Regions from separate parts of the Vibrio sp. M260118 genome, predicted to be linked through region 1. Evidence: predicted binding sites of a transcription regulator. Region 1 holds the regulator's gene; each other region holds the start of a gene.
What was found. Region 1 encodes CRP, which controls carbon source genes, mostly activating them, when cyclic AMP is high. Its sites were predicted from a motif close to TGTGANNNNNNTCACA; they were not measured.
Positions count from the first base shown of each region.

Region 2: a site for CRP is predicted at 1,705-1,720, ahead of deoD (purine-nucleoside phosphorylase). Genes of this name have one in related genera too.
Region 3: a site for CRP is predicted at 6,877-6,892, ahead of udp (uridine phosphorylase). Genes of this name have one in related genera too.

Region 1 is NZ_JATABG010000002.1:1,893-11,577, forward strand. Features, by position in the region: gene QTO00_RS00230 (ExeM/NucH family extracellular endonuclease) at 1-715, shown strand, start outside; gene QTO00_RS00235 (aminodeoxychorismate/anthranilate synthase component II) at 854-1,441, shown strand; gene QTO00_RS00240 (aspartate aminotransferase family protein) at 1,835-3,049, shown strand; gene astA (arginine N-succinyltransferase) at 3,275-4,294, shown strand; gene astD (succinylglutamate-semialdehyde dehydrogenase) at 4,320-5,777, shown strand; gene QTO00_RS00255 (DUF1338 domain-containing protein) at 5,947-6,738, shown strand; gene crp (cAMP-activated global transcriptional regulator CRP) at 6,886-7,518, opposite strand; gene QTO00_RS00265 (phosphoribulokinase) at 7,760-8,629, opposite strand; gene QTO00_RS00270 (YheU family protein) at 8,758-8,970, opposite strand; gene QTO00_RS00275 (hydrolase) at 9,007-9,685, opposite strand, start outside.
Region 2 is NZ_JATABG010000201.1:499-6,055, forward strand. Features, by position in the region: partial or broken gene QTO00_RS12515 (lactate dehydrogenase) at 1-828, opposite strand, end outside; gene deoD (purine-nucleoside phosphorylase) at 889-1,599, opposite strand; gene QTO00_RS12525 (YbgA family protein) at 1,952-2,905, shown strand; gene QTO00_RS12530 (MerR family transcriptional regulator) at 2,895-3,683, shown strand; gene phrB (deoxyribodipyrimidine photo-lyase) at 3,693-5,114, shown strand; partial or broken gene QTO00_RS12540 (L,D-transpeptidase family protein) at 5,115-5,557, shown strand, end outside.
Region 3 is NZ_JATABG010000020.1:3,003-12,687, reverse strand. Features, by position in the region: gene QTO00_RS02690 (AsmA family protein) at 1-630, opposite strand, end outside; gene udk (uridine kinase) at 787-1,428, opposite strand; gene apbC (iron-sulfur cluster carrier protein ApbC) at 1,654-2,727, opposite strand; gene metG (methionine--tRNA ligase) at 2,883-4,943, shown strand; gene QTO00_RS02670 (hypothetical protein) at 5,146-5,961, shown strand; gene udp (uridine phosphorylase) at 6,013-6,771, opposite strand; gene QTO00_RS02660 (zinc/cadmium/mercury/lead-transporting ATPase) at 7,027-9,327, opposite strand; gene QTO00_RS02655 (putative bifunctional diguanylate cyclase/phosphodiesterase) at 9,565-9,685, shown strand, end outside.

The DNA of each region.
Region 1 (9,685 bases):
CGATTCTCTAGCGCCAACCTTTAAGGTTAAAGGCACCAAAGAGAAGATCACCGTTGCAATTAACCACTTTAAGTCAAAAGGCTCTAAATGTTGGGAAGATGCGGCACCTGTAGAGCAAGGTGGTCAGGGCGGCCAGGACGTTGATAAGCAAGGCTCATGTGAAAACTTCCGCGTAGCAGCGGCAGTTGCACTGGGCGATGCGTTAAATGAGATTAAAGGTCACAAGGTCATCTTGGGTGATATGAACTCGTACGGCATGGAAGACCCAATGCTAGTGCTGACGGATTACAGCCAAGAGAAATATGGTAAGACAATCAAAGCAGCACGTAACACATACCTTGGTGATGAGGTTCAGTTCGGTGATGATGGTGCTGTGATTACTGACAATTACGGTTACATCAATGCGGTAGCGAAAGCGCATCCAAATAGCTGGAGCTACTCGTTCAACGATGAAGTGGGAGCACTTGACCACCTATTGATCAGCCCAAGCCTAGAGAAGCACTTTGTCGATGCTACTGACTGGCACATCAATGGCGGTGAGTCGACGTTGTTTGACTACAACGATGAGTACAAAGGTGATCTACCTAAGTACCAAGATCACTTCCGTTCGTCTGACCACGATCCAGCAGTATTAGAGCTCAACATGGCAGGCTCATTTGGCTTCGGCGCAATGATGTCACTGTTCGGTCTAGCACTATGGCGTCGTCGTAAGTAACGCGACTCTCACTATGCTGTAAACTCATAAGGTCGGTGCAAGCCGGCCTTATTTTTATCGTTTGCTCTTGCCTTTCTTGCCCGGTATTGCACAATACCGCCCCTAACTAAGAAATTAATCAACCCTAGTCTTCGAGCAATGCTGTTAATCATCGATAATTACGACTCTTTTACTTATAACTTGTACCAGTACTTCTGTGAGTTGGGTGCTGAGGTAAAGGTCGTGCGTAACGATGAAATAACGCTTGAAGAGATCGAAGCACTAAAACCCACTCACTTAGTTATCTCTCCCGGGCCTTGTACCCCAAACGAAGCAGGGATTTCTCTTAGTGTGATAGAACACTTTGCGGGAAAGCTGCCGATTCTTGGCGTCTGCTTAGGACACCAGGCGATTGCACAGGTGTTTGGCGGCGAGGTAGTGCGTGCACGTCAGGTGATGCATGGTAAAACCTCTTCGATTCGCCATAACGATCGCAGTGTGTTCGCTAAGCTCAATAATCCTCTGACGGTGACTCGCTACCATTCACTAGTCGTTAAGAATGGCACCCTACCAGATTGCTTTGAGCTCACCGCTTGGACTGAACGCGAAGATGGTTCGATGGACGAAATCATGGGCTATCAACATAAAACTCTACCGATTGATGCAGTGCAGTTTCATCCCGAGTCGATTAAAACAGAGCAAGGCCATCAGATCCTTGCTAACTTTTTGGCTCGCAAACCTCTTTAAAACACCTTAAGTCTGTTTCGCTAAATCCGGACTTAGATCACTATTTTTAACATTTCCTTCATAAATGACCGTGTGGATATTATTTGAAAAAGTATGCGCAGGGTTGGTCTTGCCTACGTTAAAAGCCTTATCCGAACTATGATTAACCGTAGCTTATTTCTGTTATTAGAAAATATTGCTTCATAAAAGTTGTGGTGTGATGCATAAATAATCATAGGTGATGACTATTAGACTCTTTGGTAGCGACTAAAAAGAATAAATCACTATTGAATTGGTTAATTAAATGTAAATACAATGCCGTGAATGCTTACTAGCAAAACAATATCTTATTTCATTGACTAGAAGTAAGGACACCATATTCGCTATGCATGCGGTATCGAGAGGGAATGTGCAATGACTGTAGAAAATAACGTAGAACGCAGCGTGTTTGATGAGGTAATGGTACCTTGTTATAACCCAATGGAAATGATTCCAGTAAAAGGGCAAGGCGCGCGTGTTTGGGATCAGCAAGGTAGTGAATACATCGACTTTGCTGGTGGTATCGCGGTTAGCTGTTTAGGTCATTGTCACCCAGCTATGGTCAACGCTCTAACTGAGCAGGGGCAAAAGATCTGGCACCTAAGTAATGTAATGACCAATGAACCAGCACTTCGTTTGGCTAAAAAGCTAACTGAAGTGAGTTTTGCCGAGAAGGTCTTCTTCGCCAATTCAGGTGCGGAGGCAAACGAAGCAGCACTGAAACTGGCGCGTCGTTACGCAGCTGATAAGTTTGGCCCTGAAAAATCTGAAATTATCGCATTTAAGCAAGGTTTCCACGGACGCACCTTCTTTACGGTTACGGTTGGTGGACAAGAAGCTTATTCAGATGGTTTTGGTCCTAAGCCTGGTGATGTGACTCACCTTCCATACAATGATGTTGAAGCTTTGCGCGAGCATATTTCAGATCGCACCTGTGCCATCATGATGGAGCCGCTACAAGGCGAGGGTGGCATCATCTCTCCAACCGATGAGTTTGTTCAAACGGTTCGTGAACTGTGTGACAAGCACAATGCACTGCTGATTTTCGATGAAGTACAGACGGGTAATGGCCGTACTGGTCACTTCTACGCATACCAAGGTCTGGGCATTACTCCCGACATTCTAAGTACCGCTAAATCTCTTGGTGGTGGTTTCCCTATCGGTGCAATGCTAACCACTACTGAGCTGTCTAAGCACCTAAAAGTGGGTACTCATGGCTCGACTTACGGCGGTAACCCACTCGCGTGTGCGGTGGCTGAAGCCGTAGTTGATGTTGTGAGTGCACCAGAAACATTGGCTGGCGTCGCAGAGCGCGAAGACCTATTCCGAGAAGGTTTAGCTAAACTTAATGATAAGTACAACATGTTCGCGGAAGTTCGCGGCAAAGGTCTTCTTCTTGGCGCGGCACTCAATGACGAGTGGCAAGGCCGCGCACGTGACGTACTAGTCGCAGCGGGTAAAGAAGGTCTAATGGTTCTAGTGGCAGGCACAAACGTGGTTCGTTTCACACCATCACTAGTGATCAGCACAGAAGAAATCAAAGAAGGACTGGCGCGACTAGATAAAGCTCTAGCGACGTTAGTTAAATAACTAAAACACATCGGGAGCCTATTGTTTAATAGGCCCCAAATACCAGTGCTATTGGTCATCTGTTCAGATAATTGCGCAGGAAAAATCGCTTAGAACAAGGCGTAGCTTGCAGCGAGCTAGCGGGCCTAACTTCAAAAGCTACAACGCCGTTATCAGCGATTTTAACCAGCAAGAATGAACTGATGATCGATCGCATTGGTATCCCGCATCAGGAGGGAAGTATCGATGCTGGTTGTTCGCCCTATCGCAATGTCGGATTACGACGCGCTGCATACATGCGCAGTGGAGTCGGGTCACGGATTCACATCTCTACCGGTTAATGAAGAACTGTTAACCAATCGCATTACTCATTCAGAATATAGTTTCGCTAAACCGGATGTTAATGAACCGGGAGACGAAGGCTACTTAATGGTTGGTTTTGATAGCGAGACTGGCGAAGTTGCTGGTTGTACCGGTATCGAAGCATCGATTGGTTGGGATGTGCCATTCTACTCTTACCACATCAGCACCATAGTCCATTCGTCGGCTAAGTTAGGTGTTAATAATGTGGTTAAGCTGCTGACCTTTGGTAATAACTACACGGGTTGTAGCGAAATCTGTACCTTGTTCTTACGTCCGTCTTTCCGCCAAGGTTTGAATGGTCGCTTGATGTCGAAATGTCGTTTCTTGATGATGGCGGAGCACCCAGAGCGTTTTTCTAAGACGGTTTTTGCAGAGATGCGTGGTGTTTCGGATGCCGAGGGTAACTCCCCGTTCTGGCAGTGGCTACAAGAACACTTCTTCTCGATTGACTTCACTATGGCGGATTACCTAACGGGAATCGGCAAGAAGGGCTTTATCGCCGACCTGATGCCTAAGTTGCCTATCTACATCAACCTATTGAGCAAAGAAGCGCAAGCGGTCATAGGCCAGGTACATGAAAACACTAAGCCAGCATTACGTCTGTTGGAAAAAGAAGGCTTCACTTGCCGTAACTACGTCGACATCTTCGATGGTGGCCCGACTGTAGAGTGTGATGTGCGCAATATCGAGTCAGTTCGCCACTCATTCAGAGCAAAAGTGACCATTGCCGACCACTCAAGCTCACAAGATTACTTGATTTCAAACACCTCATTTGAAGATTTTCGTGCGACAGCGACGAAGGCCGCTTATGACCAAGCTTCAGAAACTGTGATTTTGCCGCCTGAAGCTGCGAATGCGCTAAAAGTAAATGAAGGCGAATTCGTTCGCATGTTGGCTCAGTAGAGCTTTGTATTAGAAGGAATTAGCTATGACACATTGGATTGCTGGTGAATGGGTCGCAGGTCAAGGTGAGTCGATGAACTCGCAAAGCCCATACAACAATGAAGTTATCTGGCAAGGCGACAGCGCAACACCGCAGCAAGTTGAGCAAGCGGTATCAGCAGCGCGTAGTGCATTTGTCGGCTGGAAGAAGATGAGCTTTGCTGAGCGTGAAGCGATTGTCCTCGCTTTTGCTGAAAAGGTAAAAGAAAACAGCGAGCAAATCGCAGAGATCATCGCTAAAGAGACAGGCAAGCCAATTTGGGAAACGCGTACGGAAGCGGCAGCAATGGCAGGTAAAATAGCGATATCAATCCGTGCTTACCACGACCGTACTGGAGAAGCGCAGCGTGAAGCGGCTGGAAACCAAATTGTACTGCGTCATCGCCCGTTAGGTGTAATGGCGGTGTTTGGCCCATATAACTTCCCCGGGCATCTACCAAACGGCCATATTGTTCCTGCGCTACTTGCGGGTAACACGGTTGTGTTTAAGCCTTCAGAGCAAACACCATTGACCGGTGAGTTTGCGATGAAACTGTGGGATCAAGTTGGTTTACCAAAAGGGGTGATTAACTTAGTTCAGGGCGCTAAGGAAACAGGCATTGCGCTGGCAGATTCGAAAGGCTTAGATGGCGTGCTATTCACGGGCAGTGCGAACACAGGTCATATTCTGCATAAGCAGTTTGCTGGTCAACCGGGCAAAATGCTCGCGTTAGAGATGGGTGGTAACAACCCAATGGTGATCTCGGAAAACTATGGCGAAGTTGACGCCACTGTTTATACCATCATCCAATCTGCGTTTATCAGTGCCGGTCAACGCTGTACTTGTGCACGTCGTTTGTATGTTCCTGTCGGTGACAAAGGTGACTTACTGGTGAACAAGCTTGTTGAAGCGACTAATAAGATTCGTGTTGATCAGCCATTTGCTGAGCCGGCGCCATTTATGGGCCCTCAGATCTCTAAAGCAGCCGCTGATTTTATCCTTGCAGCACAAGCGAATCTGCAACAGCTAGGTGGTGAGAGTTTAGTTGAAGCTAAAGCAGGGGAGGCGGCATTTGTCACTCCAGGCATTATAGATGTTACTGCAATTGCTGAGCTGCCAGATGAAGAGTACTTCGGCCCACTACTGCAAGTGGTTCGTTATCAAGGTTTAGAGAAAGCGGTAGAGCTAGCGAACGATACTCGTTTTGGTCTATCGGCTGGCTTAGTTTCTACTGATGACAGTGAGTGGGAATACTTTGTTGATCATATTCGTGCAGGTATCGTAAATCGCAATCGCCAATTAACAGGTGCGAGCGGTGATGCGCCATTCGGAGGACCAGGTGCATCAGGCAACTTACGCCCTAGCGCTTACTATGCAGCAGATTACTGTGCTTACCCTATGGCTTCGATGGAAGGGGGAGAGACCGTTCTTCCAGCAACCTTAAGCCCAGGAATAGAGATATAATTATAAGTAGATTTTAGGGTTTTCCCTTCTTGCCTCCCAGTGGAGGAGGCTTTAAACGTCACAGGTTGAAGGCTATCTACTCGATGTTTAAAAGCGTCAGGTTAGGTAGCCTCTCTTATAACAATAACAACAGAACTCACAACGTAAACAACCCCTACAAGGAGGCGTTATGACGCCAGATGTTCTATTCCAACAGTTATGGAATGACTATATTCATCGCTTATGTCCCTCTGCAGAAAAAGTGCATCAACTGCTGCAAGAAGATGAGGCGCTGATCAACGACCATATCGCTCTGCGTACTTTCAATGTTGAGCCTCTAGGCATTGCGACTTTAGCGCAACCCTTTTTAGATGTTGGTTACAAGCCATGTGGTGACTATCTGTTTGAGAGTAAGAACCTAGTGGCAAAACACTATGAGCATCCAGACCCTAAACAGCCGAAAGTATTCATCAGTGAACTCAAAGTTGAAGAGTGTTCAGAGCGCCTTCAAGCCATCGTTGCTAAGCTTGTCGAGCAATTGGACACCAGTAGGCTAAAAGGTCATGAGTTCTTGTATGGCGGGCGTTTGTGGCAGCTAAGCTATGCTGATTTCCAGTCGTTAGCTAAAGAGAGCGAGTATGCCTCTTGGCTTGCTGCTCATGGTTATGGAGCGAATCACTTTACGGTTAGCGTTAACCAATTAAATGCCTTCGATGAAGTGAAAGGAGTGAATGACCACTTGCGTCAATCGGGCTTTACCATCAATGAGTTTGGTGGCGAAGTGAAAGGCTCTCCAGAGGTACTGTTAGAGCAATCTTCGACAATGGCGGATAAAGTTTCAGTAGACTTCATAGAGGGTACCCAGACTATTCCTGGCGGCTTCTACGAGTTTGCTAAGCGCTACCCAATGAGTAACGGCGAGCTCTACCCTGGCTTTGTTGCTGCTTCGGCGGATAAGATCTTTGAGAGTACTAACGGCTAATAGTTCCTAGTTTCTAGTTCCTAGATATTGAGTAATCCAATCGCTAAAACAACAAAAAGCCACCCGACTTACATTGGGTGGCTTTTAAATCATATTCGTAGTGTTTTTTACTCTAGCAACTAGGCACTAAACACTAGTCACTGATATTTAACGCGTGCCGTATACTACGATTGTTTTACCGTGTGCAGAAATCAGGTTCTGCTCTTCTAGCATTTTCAAGATACGACCCACTGTTTCACGAGAACAGCCAACGATTTGACCGATTTCTTGACGAGTAATCTTGATCTGCATGCCATCTGGGTGAGTCATCGCGTCAGGTTGCTTCGCCAGGTTCAGTAGCGTTTGAGCAATACGACCAGTCACGTCTAGGAATGCAAGGTCACCTACCTTTTGGCTAGTCACTTGTAGGCGACTTGCCATTTGCGCAGACAGACGCATTAGGATGTCTGGGTTTACTTGAATTAGCTGACGGAATTTCTTGAATGAGATCTCTGCTACTTCACAAGGAGATTTAGCACGAACCCATGCTGTACGTTCTTGGTCTTCTTCGAATAGACCAAGCTCACCAATAAAGTCACCTTGGTTTAGGTAAGAAAGAATCATCTCCTTACCTTCTTCATCTTTGATAAGAACCGCAACAGAGCCTTTAACGATGTAGTACAACGTTTCAGCTTTTTCGCCCGCGTGAATCAGCGTGCTTTTTGAAGGGTACTTATGAATATGACAGTGTGAAAGAAACCATTCTAATGTAGGGTCGGTTTGAGGTTTACCTAGAACCATAATATCTCACTTCCTCTGCAGGGTACGCTTGTCACTTTCCATGTTTTGCCAAGCAATAAACAAGGCTTACTAGGATAAGAGCACTTTACAAATGCTGCAAGCCAACTTGTGTTTCGGTAAGAAATAGTATCCTTTTTCGGAAACGATTTCTTGATTTTAATCGGGTCGGAGCCGGGTTTTACTACGCAAAACTGTGCACATGATCACGGTATGAAAAGTAATCGTGTTTTAACTACGAGTGCTAGCCGATCTTTCCTGTTTCGATGAGTTGTTGAAGGATAGGTCGGACGATTAATTCCATCGCAAAACTCATCTTTCCTCCCGGCACAACTATGGTGTTATGGCGTGACATAAACGAGCCATCTATCATCGCGAGCAGGTACGGGTAATCGACATTCTTAATGCCTCTTAGACGAATGACGACAAAGCTCTCATCTAAGCTCGGGATGCCTTTGGCATTAAGCGGGTTGGAGGTATCCACTGTCGGGACACGCTGAAAGTTGATATGGGTGCGCGAAAACTGTGGCGTAATGTAGTTAAGGTAGTCATCCATCGAGCGGACAATGGAGTCCATGACGGCCTCACGGGAATGACCTCGGTCTCGGGTATCGCGAACAAACTTTTGAATCCACTCTAAGTTGACGATAGGAACCATGCCAATCAGAAAGTCGACATGCTGTGATACGTTGACATCACCATCAACCACACCACCATGCAGTCCTTCATAAAAAAGTACATCTGAGTTTTCTGGTAGATCTTGCCATGGCGTGAAGGTGCCCGGCATTTGGTTATATGGGACCGCCTCATCAAAGGTGTGTAGGTAGCGGCGGATCTGCCCGATACCTTCCTGACCATACTTACGGAAGAACTCTTCTAAACCGTTAAAATCATTCGCCTGGGGACCAAAATAGCTGATATGGCGGCCTTGTTCGCGAGCTTTACGGATTTCCACATCCATTTCAGGGCGAGTGAAACGGTGAAAGCTGTCCCCCTCAACCCAAGCGGGTTTGACGTTCATCATGTTGAACATCTTACGGAACGCTTCTGATGTGGTTGTAGTTCCGGCACCGGAAGAACCAGTGACCGCAATAATAGGGTGTTTTGCTGACATGACAAACCTTGTCTGTGTGATTTATTCCTTTAAACGAAAGCCACTATAGCACGCTTTGGTTACCTAACACTGTATGCAGTTCTATATCCATAAGCGAAGTCTAGTTTTGACCGAAGTACGTTGAGCGGTTAGAACTTTTGCTTGAGCTGGATGTCGACGGTTTCGTGCAGTTCGGAAAACACCACTACGGCTTCACCTGATTCGAGTTGTGCGCGGATTTGGTCGACTTTATCTTGCAAAGATACTTCGACGGCTCCGTAATCAGTCCCTTCACGTAGAACAAATTCGCGAATTAGATTGTCTAGGGTGTCTGGCTCAATTTGTTGCCATGGAACGATCATAAATACCTCTTCATTTTACGATGCAGACGTGAATAGTTAGGCCGAAGTTGCCAAGCTTTGATAGTAAGCAGGCAGTGACTCTTCGAGCCAGAACCTTGGTTTAAGTGCACTGCCAGTAACGAAGCCAACGTGACCTCCTTGCTCAAACAACCGGTAGTCAATGTTGTCGGGCAAGACATATTTTGGAATCACTGCCTCGGTCATAAATGGGTCATCTTTAGCATGAATGATCTGCGTGGGTAGCGAGATCTCTTTAAGGCGATGGATCCCAGAGCAGCGTTGATAGTAGTCGTCTGCGTCTTTAAATCCGTGCAGTGGGGCAGTAATCAGATCGTCAAACTCATACAATTTGGTGACTCGCTTAATATTCTGGTAGCTCAGGCCTAGCTCTCCCTTTAGAAGGTGGTGTTTTTGCAGCGCGGTCTTTTTCAGTGAAGAGAGCAGGTAGTTCTTATATAGCTTAGAGAAGCCTTGCTCGATACGTTGCGAACACGCAGAGAGATCGAGCGGCGCGGAAACTACGGTCGCGGCTTCAAGCAGCGGCTCTTGTTGATATTGGGCTAAATAGTTGGCCAGCATGTTGCCACCGAGTGAAATACCTACTGCGACCTTGGCCTGTTGCGGGAATTGAGAATTAAGCTGTTCTAGGAAGAAACGTGCATCTTCGACTTCACCGGAATGATACGCACGCGCCAACTTATTCGGTTTACCACTA
Region 2 (5,557 bases), on a different contig from region 1:
CTTTTCGTCGATTCGCTCTCTCAATATAGGAGAAGGAGGAGGAACAGGAAGATTTGCTTCAGATGAGTGATCATGAGAGACAAATCGAGCTGGGAATTGGTACGGATTGTGATCCACGGAGCCAATAGGCTCTTCATCAGAGGAGTAATTGACGTGCTGGCAGAGGATATAACCACTATGGGCTTCACCCGTCGCCATCCACAGCACCCCGTTGTTGCTTTTCGGTTGAAGAGGTACATAGTAAGACGCCAGTTGATAGCTTTCAGCGTGATTAACCCAACGGGCATCGAACATGGCTAACTTACGGCGGCATCGACTGGCAATATGGTCAAGGTGGTCATAAAACGTCTTTGGGTTGATTTCTAGCTTGCGGCAAATCTCGCGCACCGAATAGCCCATAAAAAGCAGACCAAGGAGGTTTTCTTGAAAATGGAGTTTTTTGTTTGCTCCAGACCATTTGTCGACAAAGGTCGATTGACAACATTTACAGCGATAACGTTGACGGTCGCCACTGTAGCCAAAAGCATGGTAGAGGTGTTTATGGGTATGGACCGAAAGGCCAAAGTTTTCGCACTCGTCGTTTCGACAAGCAGGCAGCCCATCACTATGAAGTTGACGTAGGCGATGAAGCTCGTTAAGGACTTCTTGGTTGTTAAGTAAGGGGGGGAAAGCGCCACATTCACGGCAAACCATCGCAGGTCGCTTAGGGTTCGCATGCTGCACAACGTAACGATGTGCATCACTCAATCCAAAGTTGTCACACGCCAATGTTTTACAAAAGTTGAGCTGTAACCCGTTCGCTTCCTTTGGCAGTTGGCCGGCTGTCACTATCTCCCCCTCGGGATTATTCTGGCCACCAAACTAGGTTCGGTGGCGAAAGGAATGAAACTAGATGTTGATAGCAGTTTCTAATGCCACTTTCATCATGTCGTTGAACGACTTTTGACGCTCTTCAGAGCTGAGTTTTTCACCACGGATGATGTGGTCTGACACTGTAAGGATAGTCAGAGCCTTAGCGCCAAGATCTGCTGCTACGCCGTAGATACCTGCGGCTTCCATATCAACACCTAAGATGCCAAGTTTTTCCATCTTCTCGAAGATGTCAGCTTCTGGTGTGTAGAACAGGTCAGCAGAGAATACGTTGCCCACTTTAACAGGTACTTCTTGAGCACGTGCTTGTTTAACTGACTCTTCTAAAAGGCCAAAGTCAGCAATTGCTGCGAAATCGTGATTGTTGAAACGAATGCGGTTTACTTTAGAGTCTGTAGAAGCACCCATACCGATAACTACGTCCATTAGTTTCACGTCATCACGTACTGCACCACAGCTACCTACACGGATTACATTTTTCACACCGTATTCTGCGATTAGCTCGTGAACATAGATACAGCATGAAGGGATGCCCATACCGTGACCCATTACAGACACTTTCTTACCTTTGTAAGTACCTGTGTAGCCGAACATGTTACGAACGTCACATACTTGCTTCACATCGTCTAGGAACGTTTCTGCGATGTATTTTGCGCGTAGTGGGTCGCCTGGCATTAAAACCGTTTCAGCGAAATCACCTGGTTGTGCGTTAATGTGTGGGGTTGCCATAGTTATTACTCCAAAAAATATTAGTAATATGAACTGCTGATTACTAATTATGTTGATTTTGAAAAATCGCTTGAGCCAATACTAGCTATTACAGCGCATAGACCATGAGAAGTATGTCACAAAAGGGGGCGGTTTGGTGCATTAATTGTCTGTTGATAACTAATTGTGTTGAAAGTGAATGGGCAATCGATTCGTAAAAACGTTTGCTTCGTGAGTGAACCAAAAAAGGCTTTGCTACGTACTCCTATATCAAATTGTACAAATTAAATTTTCGTACAGGATTTCGAGATTGTGCTATAAAAAGTTATACAAGAAGTGTTTTTGTATAGCCTTAATAAAAAGGGAGCTCACCATGGATCAGCAGCCAATTAAAATCGGAATTAGCGCTTGTGTGTTAGGCGAGCGCGTTCGCTTTGACTCAGGACATAAGATTAGTAAGTTCGTCACCAAAGAGTTGACGCCCTACTTCGAATTTATGCCAATCTGCCCAGAAGTGGGTTCAGGAATGCCAGTTCCCCGTCCTACCATTCGCTTAATGTCTAACGAAGACAGAATTGCGTTGGTTGAAACCAAAGATCCCACTAAAGAGCACACGCAAAAGGTTGTTGACTATTCAAAGCAGAAAGTGGCGTCTTTAGAAAAAGAGCAGCTATGTGGTTACATCGTTTGTGCCAAGTCGCCAACATGCGGCATGGAGCGAGTAAAAGTGTACAAAAAGAACAGTGCTGAGAACGTAGGCGTTGGCCTCTATACCAATGAACTAATGAAAGCCATGCCTTGGCTACCGGTTGAAGAGGATGGTCGACTCAATGATCCGGTGCTTAAAGAGAACTTTATTACTCGCGTTTATACACTGAGAGATTTTTATGACTCGATGGGCGACGAGCCTACTCGCGGCAAAATCGTTGCGTTTCATTCTCGTTACAAACTGACGCTAATGGCTCACCATCCAGCCTCCTATAAAGAGTTGGGTAAGTTGGTGGCGAATGTAAAAGATTACGACATCAATGAGTTTTACCAGTTGTATCGTGAAGGTCTGATGGCCGCAATTGCAAATCGTGCCAGTAGAAAAAACAACACTAACGTGTTGATGCATCTACAAGGCTATTTTAAGCGTGAGCTTAGCCGCTCACAGAAGAAAGAGTTAAGACAAGTGATCGAAGATTACCGCGTGGGAGTGCTTCCTCTACTCGCACCACTGACACTGATCAAACACTATTTAGCAACGCATCCAGATGCTTACCTTGAGGATCAAGCGTTTCTACAACCGCACCCACAGGAGTTACGTTTACGTTATGGGTTATGAGAAAAGGCTGTATGCCATTCGTGAAGTGTCTGAGATAACGGGCATTAAGCCTGTTACGTTGCGCGCATGGCAAAGGCGTTACAACTTAGTTCAGCCTCAGAGAACCGAGAAAGGTCACAGGCTTTATACCGACGAGCATATTGCTCTCATAGGCGATATTCAGGGTTGGCTCAGCAAAGGTGTGCCGATTGGTAAGGTAAAAGAGCTACTGGCGTCTGACGAACCGAGCAAAAACCAAGGCGAGTACACCATTACTCAGCTTGATGAAGTCAATGACTTCCTACAAGCGCTCGCTGATCTTAACAGTGGCAAAGCGGAGTCTATTCTCTCTACGGTACTTAAAGAGTATCCCCTGGAAGTCGTAGAAAAACAGTTTATTCAGCCTGCTGAGAAGGCTTTATCTGTAGTTCGGTTTGGTCTCCGTACGCTGCAAAAAGGCATGATGGACTCGATCATAGTGACACGTATCAACTCAATAATTGATGCTGAAAGTAAAACCGCTCGAAAAGGGAAGTGTCTGTTCATCAACTGCGATACGCATAATGATGTCACTGCTCGCTTATGGGCACTGAAGCTTGCGGAGTCGGGGATGAATCTAGTGATAGTCAACGGCATAGAAGATCTTACTGGATTAGTAGAGCATCAGGGCTTAAGTGCTTATACCTCGGTGGCAATCAACAGCTCGCGTCCAATGAGTGCTAGCCAAATGGTTGCCATTGACAAAATAAAGGCGTCGTTTTCTGGGCAAGTACTGCTATCAAATTCAATCGAAGAGTAAGGATTCGTTGTGAAACTAGTTTGGCTACGCCGAGATTTACGTGTCGAGGACAATACTGCCTTAACGAAAGCCTGTGAGAGTGGAGAACCAGTGGTTGCTTTATACATAGCAACGCCAGAAACTTGGACAGAACACTCACTCGCTCCAATGCAGGCAGATCTTATTTACAGAAGGTTATTTGAGCTACAAAGTGATCTGCACAGCAACAATATTCCTCTTTATTACGCAGAGGTAGAGACATTTAGATCTGCGGCTCAGCTTGTGGCGAAGGTTGCTGAACGAGAAGCGGCTAGCGGCGTTTTCATCAACAAAGAGTATGAGCTCAATGAACAAAATCGAGATGCTTTTTTAGCAGAACAACTTACTGAAGCAGGTATAGAGTGCCACCAGTTCGATGATAAATGCGCGCTCAAGCCGGGAAGTGTATTCAACAAGCAAGGTGAGTACTTCAAGGTCTTTACACCCTTTAAGCGTGCTTATTTAGAAAAACTCTACCGCCACCCTCTTAATGTGTCCCAAATTCAGCCATTAGAAGTAGAAGCTGCCAAATTGGTTAATTTAGATCTCGTAAGTGAGCTCTCTCCGCAGTCAAACTTTGCTTATCCACGCGTATCAAGTGGGCGCTATCCGGTACAAACTAAGCAGGTAATCAAATCTTTGCGAGAGTTTGACCGGAGCAAAGTGGAGCAGTATCAGCAGCAACGCGACTTCCCTGCTATTGACGGCACCAGTGCCTTGTCTCCATACCTTGCCATAGGTGTGCTATCCGTTCGGCAGTGTTTAGCACGAGTGATGTACACTCAACCCTTACCTTTAACGGGTGGGCGAGAGGTGTGGCAAAGTGAGTTGATTTGGCGCGAGTTCTACCAGCATTTAAGCTATTTTGAACCTAAGCTTAGCAAAGGAGAAAGCTTTACTGATTGGGGGAACAACCTCATTTGGCGCAACTCTGAGCAGGCCATTTCCGCGTGGAAAAGCGGCAATACAGGTTATCCGATTGTTGATGCAGCGATGCGCCAGTTAAACCAGACGGGTTGGATGCACAACCGTTTGAGGATGATAGTGGCGAGTTTCCTCGTTAAAGATCTCCATGTGGATTGGCGCATTGGTGAGCAATACTTTATGTCTCGGCTTGTTGATGGTGACTACTCCGCCAATAATGGTGGCTGGCAGTGGTGCGCGTCAACGGGGTGTGATGGCCAGCCCTACTTTCGTATCTTTAACCCAATTACGCAGGGAGAGAGGTTTGACGGTGAAGGAGAGTTTGTTCGTCGATGGGTACCTGAAATTCGTGAAGTGCCAAATAAGTATATTCATCAACCTTGGAAGTGGGTTGAGAGTGATCGCTTGGCATATCCTAAGCCGATAGTTGATCACAAGACCGAAAGAGAGATAACCTTAAGTCTCTATAAACAAGCCAAGGAAGTATAAATGGTGCGTACGGTTCTTGCATTAATGTGTTTTTTCAGTGCTCCGCTGCTCGCTGCCACTTATGAGTTGCCTGTCGAAGGCAGTAGTATTGTCGGTCGAACTCAGTTCCATCAGGTTCAAGAGGGCGAGACGTTGGCAAACATAGCTAAGCATTACGACGTTGGTTTTTTATCGTTAATGGCGGCCAACAAAGGTATTGACCCATTCCTGCCTAAAGTCGATTACGTACTGACTATACCAACGCAGATTATCCTGCCCAATGTTGAGCGCAAAGGTATTGTGATCAATCTTGCTGAACTTCGCCTATATTACTTTCCTGAACACAGCAATGAAGTGCAGATTTTTCCGGTAGGGATTGGTCGAGTAGGGCGCGATACACCAGAAATGGAAACCACCATTAGCCAGAAACGTCCAAACCCAACATGGACGCCTCCTGCTTCGAT
Region 3 (9,685 bases), on a different contig from region 1:
CTTAGTCCAAGTATCAATCGCAAACTGAGAAAGGTTTAACGAAACGTCATAGAGCTTAGTAAAGGATCCTGCTTGTTTATCTTGAATGTCTACCGACGCATTGGAAATCGTTACACCTGCCAAGTTAATCGACCAAGCAGAAGCGGTATCAGTTGTTTGTTCTGCTGCCGGCTCTGAAACTTGCGAAGCAGACTCTGACGCAGCTGGCGCTGTAGCTTGCTCTGCTTGCGCGGACTGTGCTTGAGTCAAGGCATCAATGTTTTTAGTTCCGTCTGGCAACGTCTCTAGTGAGAAAGCTGCACCATCCAAAGTGATATTGCCGATCTCTAACTGTTGACTGAACAGAGGCATTACAGAGACATCAATACCTACCGTATCAACTTTGAACATATTCATCTGTTCAAAACCCTGAGGGTTACGTAGCTGAGTTTGGCCGAGCTCAAAACCAATCGACGGGAAAAATTGCCAGCTGATATCACCATCAATCACAAGCTCGAGCCCAGTATGCGTTTTGGCTTGCTCTACGATAAGAGGTTTAAATTGATTAGGGTTAACTAAGGTAACCAGTGCAATCAGAGCACCGACAATAACAACCACTGGGATTGCTACGATTAGAAGCAGTTTCTTCATCAGCATTATCCTTGCTTAGTGAGCACGCCTTTAGATATAAGGGTCAGCTCCAAGTATAAATGAACAGTTAATTTTTTATGAGAGCCATAAAAAGAAAGTGGCACTAAAAGTGCCACTTATCTTAGAAAAAATAAAGTCTTAAGCGTCTTTTCAACGTTAAGATTTCAGAAGTTTTGCAATGTGGGCTTTCAATACATCAATCGCGATACGATTTTTACCACCACGTGGAACAATAATGTCTGCATACTGCTTCGATGGCTCGATAAACTGCATAAACATTGGACGAACCGTCTCTTGGTACTGTTTAAGTACTGAATCCATAGTACGGCCACGCTCTTCTACGTCACGCTTAACACGGCGTAGTAAACAAATATCAAGCGGTGTGTCCATAAACACAGTCGCGTGCATCAAGTCACGTAGGCGGGGATCAGTAAGGAGCAAGATACCTTCAAGAATAATCACCTTCTTCGGCGTCATTGAGGTCGTATTCTCTGTGCGGGTGTGGTCAGTGTAGCTGTACTCAGGCACTTCTACTGCTTGTCCCTTAACTAACTGCTCTAGATGGTCGCACAGAAGATCGTGGTCCAGTGCGCTTGGGTGGTCATAATTGGTTTTTACACGCTCATCCATACTTAGATGGCCTTGATCGTTGTAGTAGCAATCTTCCGTAATCACACCAATTTGATGATCGCCCACTTTTTCACGAAGTTCGTTGTAAATAGTGCTCGCGATTAAACTTTTTCCAGAAGCAGACGCGCCAGCAATACCTACAATGACGCATTGATTATTATCAGACATTATTCTTGCACCCGATGATTTAGATTGGTGTCATATGCTAATACTAGCAGTGCTCATCGAGGTGAGCTCTGCGTATTAGTATAAATTTAGATAAACCGCCTGATTATAGGGAGTTCAGTCACTGGTTGCTAGTCAGGATTAGCGCGGATCGGCTAAATGGAATAAAAGATTTCAGCGCAAACGATTACATTGAATAAGCGCTCTTATTGCAGTGCAATTAAGTGTTTATTCAACCATGGTAAACATGATCGAATCCGGCTTAGTTTTGCCAAACCAATAGAGTCGTGAGCTCACTGCTTCAGCCAAAGCGAGGTATTGTTTGCCATGCTCAGAATCCGGTCTTGCCGCGACAGTTGGCGTGCCGTTATCAATGTCTTCTCGCATTTGAATATGCAGTGGGATTTGAGCCAATAGATCTAGGCCATACTCACTGGCCATTTTCTCTGCGCCACCAGCACCAAAGATGTGTTCCTTCTCTCCACAGTGGCTACAAATGTGGTAACTCATATTTTCCACCACACCCACAACAGGAACGTCTACTTTGCTGAACATTGCCGCCCCTTTACGCGCATCAGCCAATGCCAGGTCTTGCGGTGTAGTCACAATAACAGCGCCTGTTACCGGAACTTGTTGAGCCAGAGTCAGTTGAATATCACCCGTACCTGGAGGCATATCAATCACTAAATAATCAAGATCTGGCCATTCCGTCTCATTTAATAGCTGTGCAAGTGCTTTAGCCGCCATAGGTCCACGCCAAATAGCCGCTTCATCTTTCGATACTAAATAACCGATTGAGTGGGTATAAATACCGTGCGCAGCGATGGGTTGCATCCACTTATTGTCACGAACTTCTGGCTGCGCATTCATCTGACCTAACATCAGTGGCACCGAAGGACCATAAATATCGGCATCAAGTAGCCCGACTTTTGCCCCGGACTTAGCAAGAGCCAAAGCCAAATTCACTGAGGTTGTCGACTTACCTACGCCACCTTTTGCCGAGGTCACCGCTATGACGTTTTTTACGCCTTTAACGGTAGCCGCAACATGAGTCTCTAAAGACTTAGTCGCAACCGACACATCGTAAGAGAATGAAGCAACTTCTCCACTCTCTTGAGCAGTTTGAATCCAAGCCGTTAGATCATTAACTAACCCATTGGCTGCGAATGGAATTTCGATTTTAAAGCTGCTTGACTCTACAGAAACAATGTTCGCCGTCGAAGCCCAATCAGGGGCTAGGCTAGCGTGTTCAAATTGGTTCAACCAATCACAGAAATCTTGCTTTGAAGTGAACTGACGCATAGGTCCTCCTTATGCATCTAATCGTAACACTCCCCTCGCCTAGACTGAACCCTGAAAAAACTGGGGGTTTCCCATATTGGAAGCCTTGGAGTCATTGGTGGGATAAGGTAGTATTACTCTCTATTTTTTATACACCTAAGAAGCGATTATTAAGTATGGCAAACGATCCAAGAAAACTACTGGTCACTTGTGCCCTTCCGTACGCTAACGGTTCGATTCACCTAGGTCATATGCTTGAGCACATCCAAGCTGACATCTGGGTTCGCTACCAACGCCTACGTGGCAACACTGTAAACTTCATCTGTGCTGACGATGCTCACGGCACGCCAATCATGCTAAAAGCACAACAGATGGGTATTACGCCAGAAGAGATGATCGCTGCTGTAAGTGAAGAGCACCAAAAAGACTTCGCTGGCTTCGATATTAGCTTCGACAACTACCACAGCACTCACTCAGAAGAGAACCGTGAGCTAGCTTCGCACATCTACCTTGAGCTGAAAAAGAATGGCTTTATCTCTAGCCGCACGATTTCTCAGCTGTTCGATCCTGAGAAAGAGATGTTCCTACCGGACCGTTTCGTAAAAGGTACTTGTCCTAAGTGTAAGTCAGAAGACCAATACGGTGATAACTGTGACAACTGTGGTGAGACTTACAGCCCAACAGAACTGATTGATCCTAAATCAGCGGTATCTGGCGCAACTCCAATTATGAAAGATTCTGAGCACTTCTTCTTCGATTTGCCTCAGTTTGAAAGCATGCTGCAAGAGTGGACACGCTCTGGCTCACTTCAAGCTGAAACGGCAAACAAGATGCAAGAGTGGTTTGAATCAGGTCTACAACAGTGGGATATCTCTCGTGATGCCCCTTACTTTGGCTTCGAAATCCCAGGTGAAAAAGACAAGTTCTTCTACGTTTGGCTAGATGCACCTATCGGCTACATGGGTTCATTCAAAAACCTATGTGACAAGCGTGACGACCTAAACTTCGATGAGTACTGGAAAAAAGACAGCACTACTGAGCTGTACCACTTCATTGGTAAAGACATTGTTTACTTCCACTCGCTATTCTGGCCTGCAATGCTAGAAGGCTCTGGCTTCCGTAAACCAAACAATGTATTCGTTCACGGCTACGTTACGGTAAACGGCGCTAAGATGTCTAAGTCGAAAGGCACCTTCATCAAGGCGGCAACTTATCTAGATCACCTAGATCCAGAATGCCTACGTTACTACTACGCAGCGAAACTAAACAGCCGTATTGATGACCTAGACCTTAACCTTGAAGATTTCACTCAGCGCGTGAATGCTGACGTTGTAAACAAGATTGTTAACCTAGCCTCTCGTAACGCTGGTTTCATCACTAAGCGTTTTGAAGGCAAGCTATCTGCTGAGTTCGCTGAACCTGAGCTATACAGTGAGTTTGCAGCTGCCGCCGATCGCATTGCAGAGCTGTACGAAGCACGTGAGTTTGGCCGCGCTATCCGTGAGATCACTGCGCTGGCAGATAAGGCAAACCAATACGTTGATGAGAAAGCACCGTGGGTTGTCGCAAAAGAAGAAGGTAAAGATCAAGAGCTACAAGATATCTGTTCTGTTGGTATCAACCTATTCCGCGTTCTGATGACTTACCTGAAACCAGTCATGCCAGAGCTTGCTGCACGCACAGAAGCGTTCTTGAATCAACAACTGACCTGGGAAGGCATTGCAGCGCCACTAACTGGCCACGAAATTACTAAGTTCAAAGCGCTGTTCAACCGCATCGATCCTAAGAAGGTAGAGGCTATGGTTGAAGCTTCGAAAGAAGATGCGGCGGCAGAAGTTGCAGCAAAAGAGAAAGCTGAAGCTGAAAAGAACAAGGCAAGCCAAACTGAGCTAGACAAAGACCCAATTGCTGATGAGATTGAATTTGACGCTTTCGCAGCCGTTGATATGCGTATCGCGCGTATTATCTCTTGTGAAGAAGTGCCAAAAGCCAACAAACTGCTTAAGTTCCAACTGGATATTGGCGGTGAAACGCGCCAAGTATTCTCAGGCATTAAGTCTGCGTACAAACCTGAAGAGCTAGAAGGCAAGCTAACAGTGATGGTAGCAAACCTTAAGCCGCGTAAGATGAAGTTTGGTATGTCTGAAGGCATGATCCTAGCCGCAGGCCCTGGTGGCAGTGACCTGTGGATTCTAGAACCACACGAAGGCGCACAGCCTGGCATGCGCGTGATGTAAATAACATTGCAATAATCGAAAGCCCTGCTGAAATCAGCGGGGCTTTTTTTGTGCGCTAATTCACGCTTTCAGTGCTAACTTGCACCATCCTGGATCACTCGCAACTCTAATAAATATATAAGCAATTGAAATTTAATGACTTATTTTCTGGCATCAAACCTGCTCTACTACTTTATAGGTAAGCCATAACAAGGAGTTGGTTATGTTTGTGCTCATTTCATTAATTATTTCATGTGCCGTACTGGTGGCGCTATTCTACTTTTCAAAAAAACGCCACACAGGCCTAGAGCGTAAGTTTGAAATACTTGTTCTACTGCGCCAACTTATTCTGCTTAGCCGACAGCACAGAGCCATTACTCATCAAGCATTAACGAGCCATCACTTTGACGTGCATCAAAGTCAATTAGAGGAAATCTACGATTCAATGATGGATCGCTCAAACGAGCTCATCGCTCAGGCACAGTTCGAAAACAAACCTATGTACCGTATTCTGCAGCTTAAACTAAAGAAACTGCATAAAGAGTGGGAACATAGAACGATTGCTCGTAACCAGGTTATTCATGGCAAAACCATTAGACACTGTATGTTCTTGATGGATGAAATTGCTATTGCATGGTTAATAGAGTCTGGTCGTGAAGAGATCAGCGACGAATACCATATGAACTGGCAACAAGTGCTCGATAGCATGGAAGGGTTAACACAGTTAAGAATCTCTATCCAAGATCTTCACTACCCTGAAGGTATGTTACGAGTAAAGTATTATTGTGATAAGACGCGACGTAAACTAAACCAGTTGTCATTGATTAGCCCATTGTCTGTTGCATCGCCCCTGAGTTCTAAAGCCATGCATGCATTAACTGAAATTAATGCCAGCGAAGAGATAGAAATGACCAGTGAAGAGCTCTATCAGCTAACCACCGACATTTCGCTGATCATTTCTCAAGTCTATGATCAAATGTTATCAGATATGACAGAGAGCTTATATCAGCCACTACCGAAGATGGCATTTAGCGGATAAAAAAACAGCCACCGAACTGGTGGCTGTTTTCATTCACAACTAATCTAGCAGTTAAAGCATCTTGCGTGCAGCTTCAACCACGACTTTAATAGAACGAGCTTCTGTCTCTTTCAACGTTGAGTGATCAGGAATCTCTTTCTGAGTACGGTTGATAATAACACCTGCTACACAACCCGCTTTTAGGCCAGAACTTGCACACATAGTGAGTAGCGTTGCTGACTCCATTTCGAAGTTAAGCACGCCCATGTCTTGCCACTCTTGCATAGAGCCTTGGAAACGCTTAACAACGCGGCCAGAGAAAGTATCGTAACGCTCTTGACCTGGGTAAAAAGTATCACTTGAAGCAGTAACCCCCATATGCACAGTAGCACCAGACTCTTCCACTGCTGCTTTCATTGCAGTCGCAACTTCAAAATCCGCTACTGCTGGAAACTCCATAGGAGCGAAGTGTAGACTTGCACCATCTAGACGAACTGAGCCCATTGACACGATCATGTCACCCACGTTTACATGTGGTTGAATTGCGCCTGTTGTACCTACACGAAGGAAAGTACGAACGCCAAGTTGCGCTAGTTCTTCCACAGCAATTGAAGTTGAAGGACCACCGATACCAGTTGAACAAACTACAACAGGCTTGCCTTCAAGCTCTGCGCGGTAAAGCGTATATTCACGGTGACTTGCTAGGAAAACCGGATTTTCCATCTCTTCGGCAATTTTTTGTACGCGTGCTGGGTCACCAGGAATAATCGCCAGTGTAGCGCCAGCAAGATCAGATTCAGTAACACCAAGGTGGAATACAGCTTGAGACATAGGGGGCTCCTTTTGTGGCGCAGTCTGTCAGTAGATTGTTGACAAGTACGCTCTATAAATTCATCGGGTACAAGAGTTACTCTAACCAACTCACCACAACTTTGAAGTGACACAACTCACAACTATAAGCGCAACAAGAAATGAAATTGCACATAAAAACGGTTTACATCACACTTCGTAGTGAGAATAAACAGTAGTTGCATAAAAAACAGCCCCTACATCAACAAAGCAGAGGCAAACTAATTCAAATCGAAATTAAGCGCGCTTAGGCTTAAATTTTAACAATCTTAAGGCATTCAGAGTGACGATTGCCGTTGCACCACTGTCGGCTAATACCGCCACCCAAAGACCAGTAATGCCTAATAAGCTTGTCACCAAGAACACTCCCTTTAACCCAAGTGCCAAAGCAATGTTCTGGTGAATATTACTCAGTGTCGCACGTGATAGCTCGATCATGCTCGCTAACTCAAGCAGACGGTCATGAGTAATGGCAGCATCGGCTGCTTCCAACGCAACATCAGTACCTCCACCCATGGCAATACCAATACTGGACGCCTTCATCGCTGGCGCATCATTGATCCCATCGCCAACCATCGCTACGTTACCGTTAGCTGAAAGCTGTTCAACGTAACTCACCTTGTCTTGTGGCAGCAGGCTTGCCTTATAATCAATGCCAATCTTAGAGCTCATGGCTGCCGCGCTACGTGGGTTGTCTCCGGTCAGCATTATCGAGTGAATACCTAACGATTGGAGTGCAGCTACCGCTTGGGCTGAGTCTTCACGTAGAGTATCTTGCCAAGCGATTAAACCCATGATGCTTTGCTGAGACTCTATCGCGACCACGACAGTCTTGCCCTCTCCCTCAAGTTGTTCGATGTGATCAACTAAGGAAGCCGGTAACGTCACCTCAACTTTGCTTGGCGCGCATACCTGATACTCAACACCAGATACCACACCACGAACACCGCTGCCCACCAAAGCTTGTTTGTCCTGAGCCTCAACGATTTCAACATTCAGCTGCTTGGCTTTGTTAACTAACGAGACGGCTAATGGGTGGCTTGAGCCCACTTCAATTGCAGCAATCTTTGCCAGTAGTGCCTGCTCAGTCCAACCATCTAAGGCAACAATATCAGTGACTTCCGGTTTACCTTTGGTCAAGGTTCCAGTCTTGTCAAAGGCAATGGTCTCTATTCGACCCAACTGTTCCAACGCAGCGCCACCTTTGATAAGCGCCCCTCTGCGCGCTGCGGCAGCCAAGCCAGAAGTAATCGCGGCAGGCGTAGAGATCACCAATGCACAAGGGCAAGCGATAAGAAGCAGAGCCAAACCACGATAGATCCAAGTTTCCCACGGCTGAGCAAACAGAAGCGGTGGCGTAATGATCACCAGTAAAGCAACTAGCATCATCAATGGGGTATACCAACGGCTGAATCGATCTAGGAACCGCTCCAACGGTGCTTTGCGCGACTCTGCTTCTTCAATCAGACGTAAGATTCGATCAATGGCGTTCTCGCCCTGCTTTGAGGTAATGGTAAACCGCACAACTTTATCGACTACAACGGCACCTGCCATTACAGAGTCACCTTGATAACGTTCAACAGGGATCGACTCGCCAGTAAGCGCACTTTCATCAAAGCTTGCAGCTTCTTCGAGCAACTGACCGTCAGCAGGTAGTCGTGCGCCGGGAGAGACTTCAATCACATCACCGGGATGTAACTCACTGACTGAAACTTCAACTCTTTGACCATCAACGATCTTAATCGCATTTTCCGGAACTAACTCCATCAAGGCTTGAACACCACTACGAGCACGAGATGCAGCAAATGCTTCTAAACGCTCACCTATCAAGAACAGCAATAACACCATTGCTGCCTCTACAGTTTCTCCCAGATACAGTGCACCAAGAGCAGCGACACTCATTAAGGTTTCGATGGCAAAAGGGGTGCCTGAGCGAGCGAGGCTAATCGCTTTTTTACCAATTGGATATAAGCCTGCTAGACAGGTAATCACAAACATCCATTCACTAATTTCAGGAAGTACTGGTTTAATTGCAGCGGCAATCGCCATAGCAGACGCAATAGCAATAATCTGCGCATTCTGCTGCAACACTGACTTCCACCCAGTGGATACTTGTTTTGCAGACTTTGAATTAGGACTGGTAAAAGTGAACCCGGTATCTAGAATCGTTTGTTCCACGAGTTGTGCAACATCGGCATTGTCCGAAGTAATGATGAGTTTCTCGGTAGCAAAAAGAACTTTAGCCTCAATGATTCCATCTACTCGATTAACCGCTTTTTCCACTTTTCGAGCGCAGGCAGGGCAGTCCATCCCTTCAATTATCCAACTATAGGTATAACGTGAAGAGGAACTGGGTTCGCCCTCTTCGTCAGACGGGTCAGCGCCACTGCTACAGCTGTTTGAACTACAACAACTCGATTCAGAACTAGTAGCCTCAGCCATCTTAATGGTTGAGATTTTAGGGCTAGAGCAAGAGCCAACTTGAGAAGGATTTATCGCTACTTTGTCTGAACGACATGCTTGGTGTTTAGTGCACATATGTTTATCTCCATTCACTGTACACCAGTAGTTTAAACCTTGGAGCCTACTCCAAGGTCAAACTATTTCTGCTGATTGTTGAGGAATATCTGTGGTCGAAGCAACATCGTCAATTAAAACCGCGTCAATGAGTTACGTTTACTTAAAATTGCCCATCAAATACGTGATTGAACCGCCTTTCAATATGCATTAAAGCTGCTATAGTTGAGTGATTAATATAGGGAATTGTTGAGTTAAATGGCGTTTATTAAAAGAAATATCTGGTTGGCATTTCACCTGTTCACCGTGACATGGCTGGCGCTGTTCATTTATACGACGTATGACACCTATCGAGCTAACCATAACGACTTCGCTACCC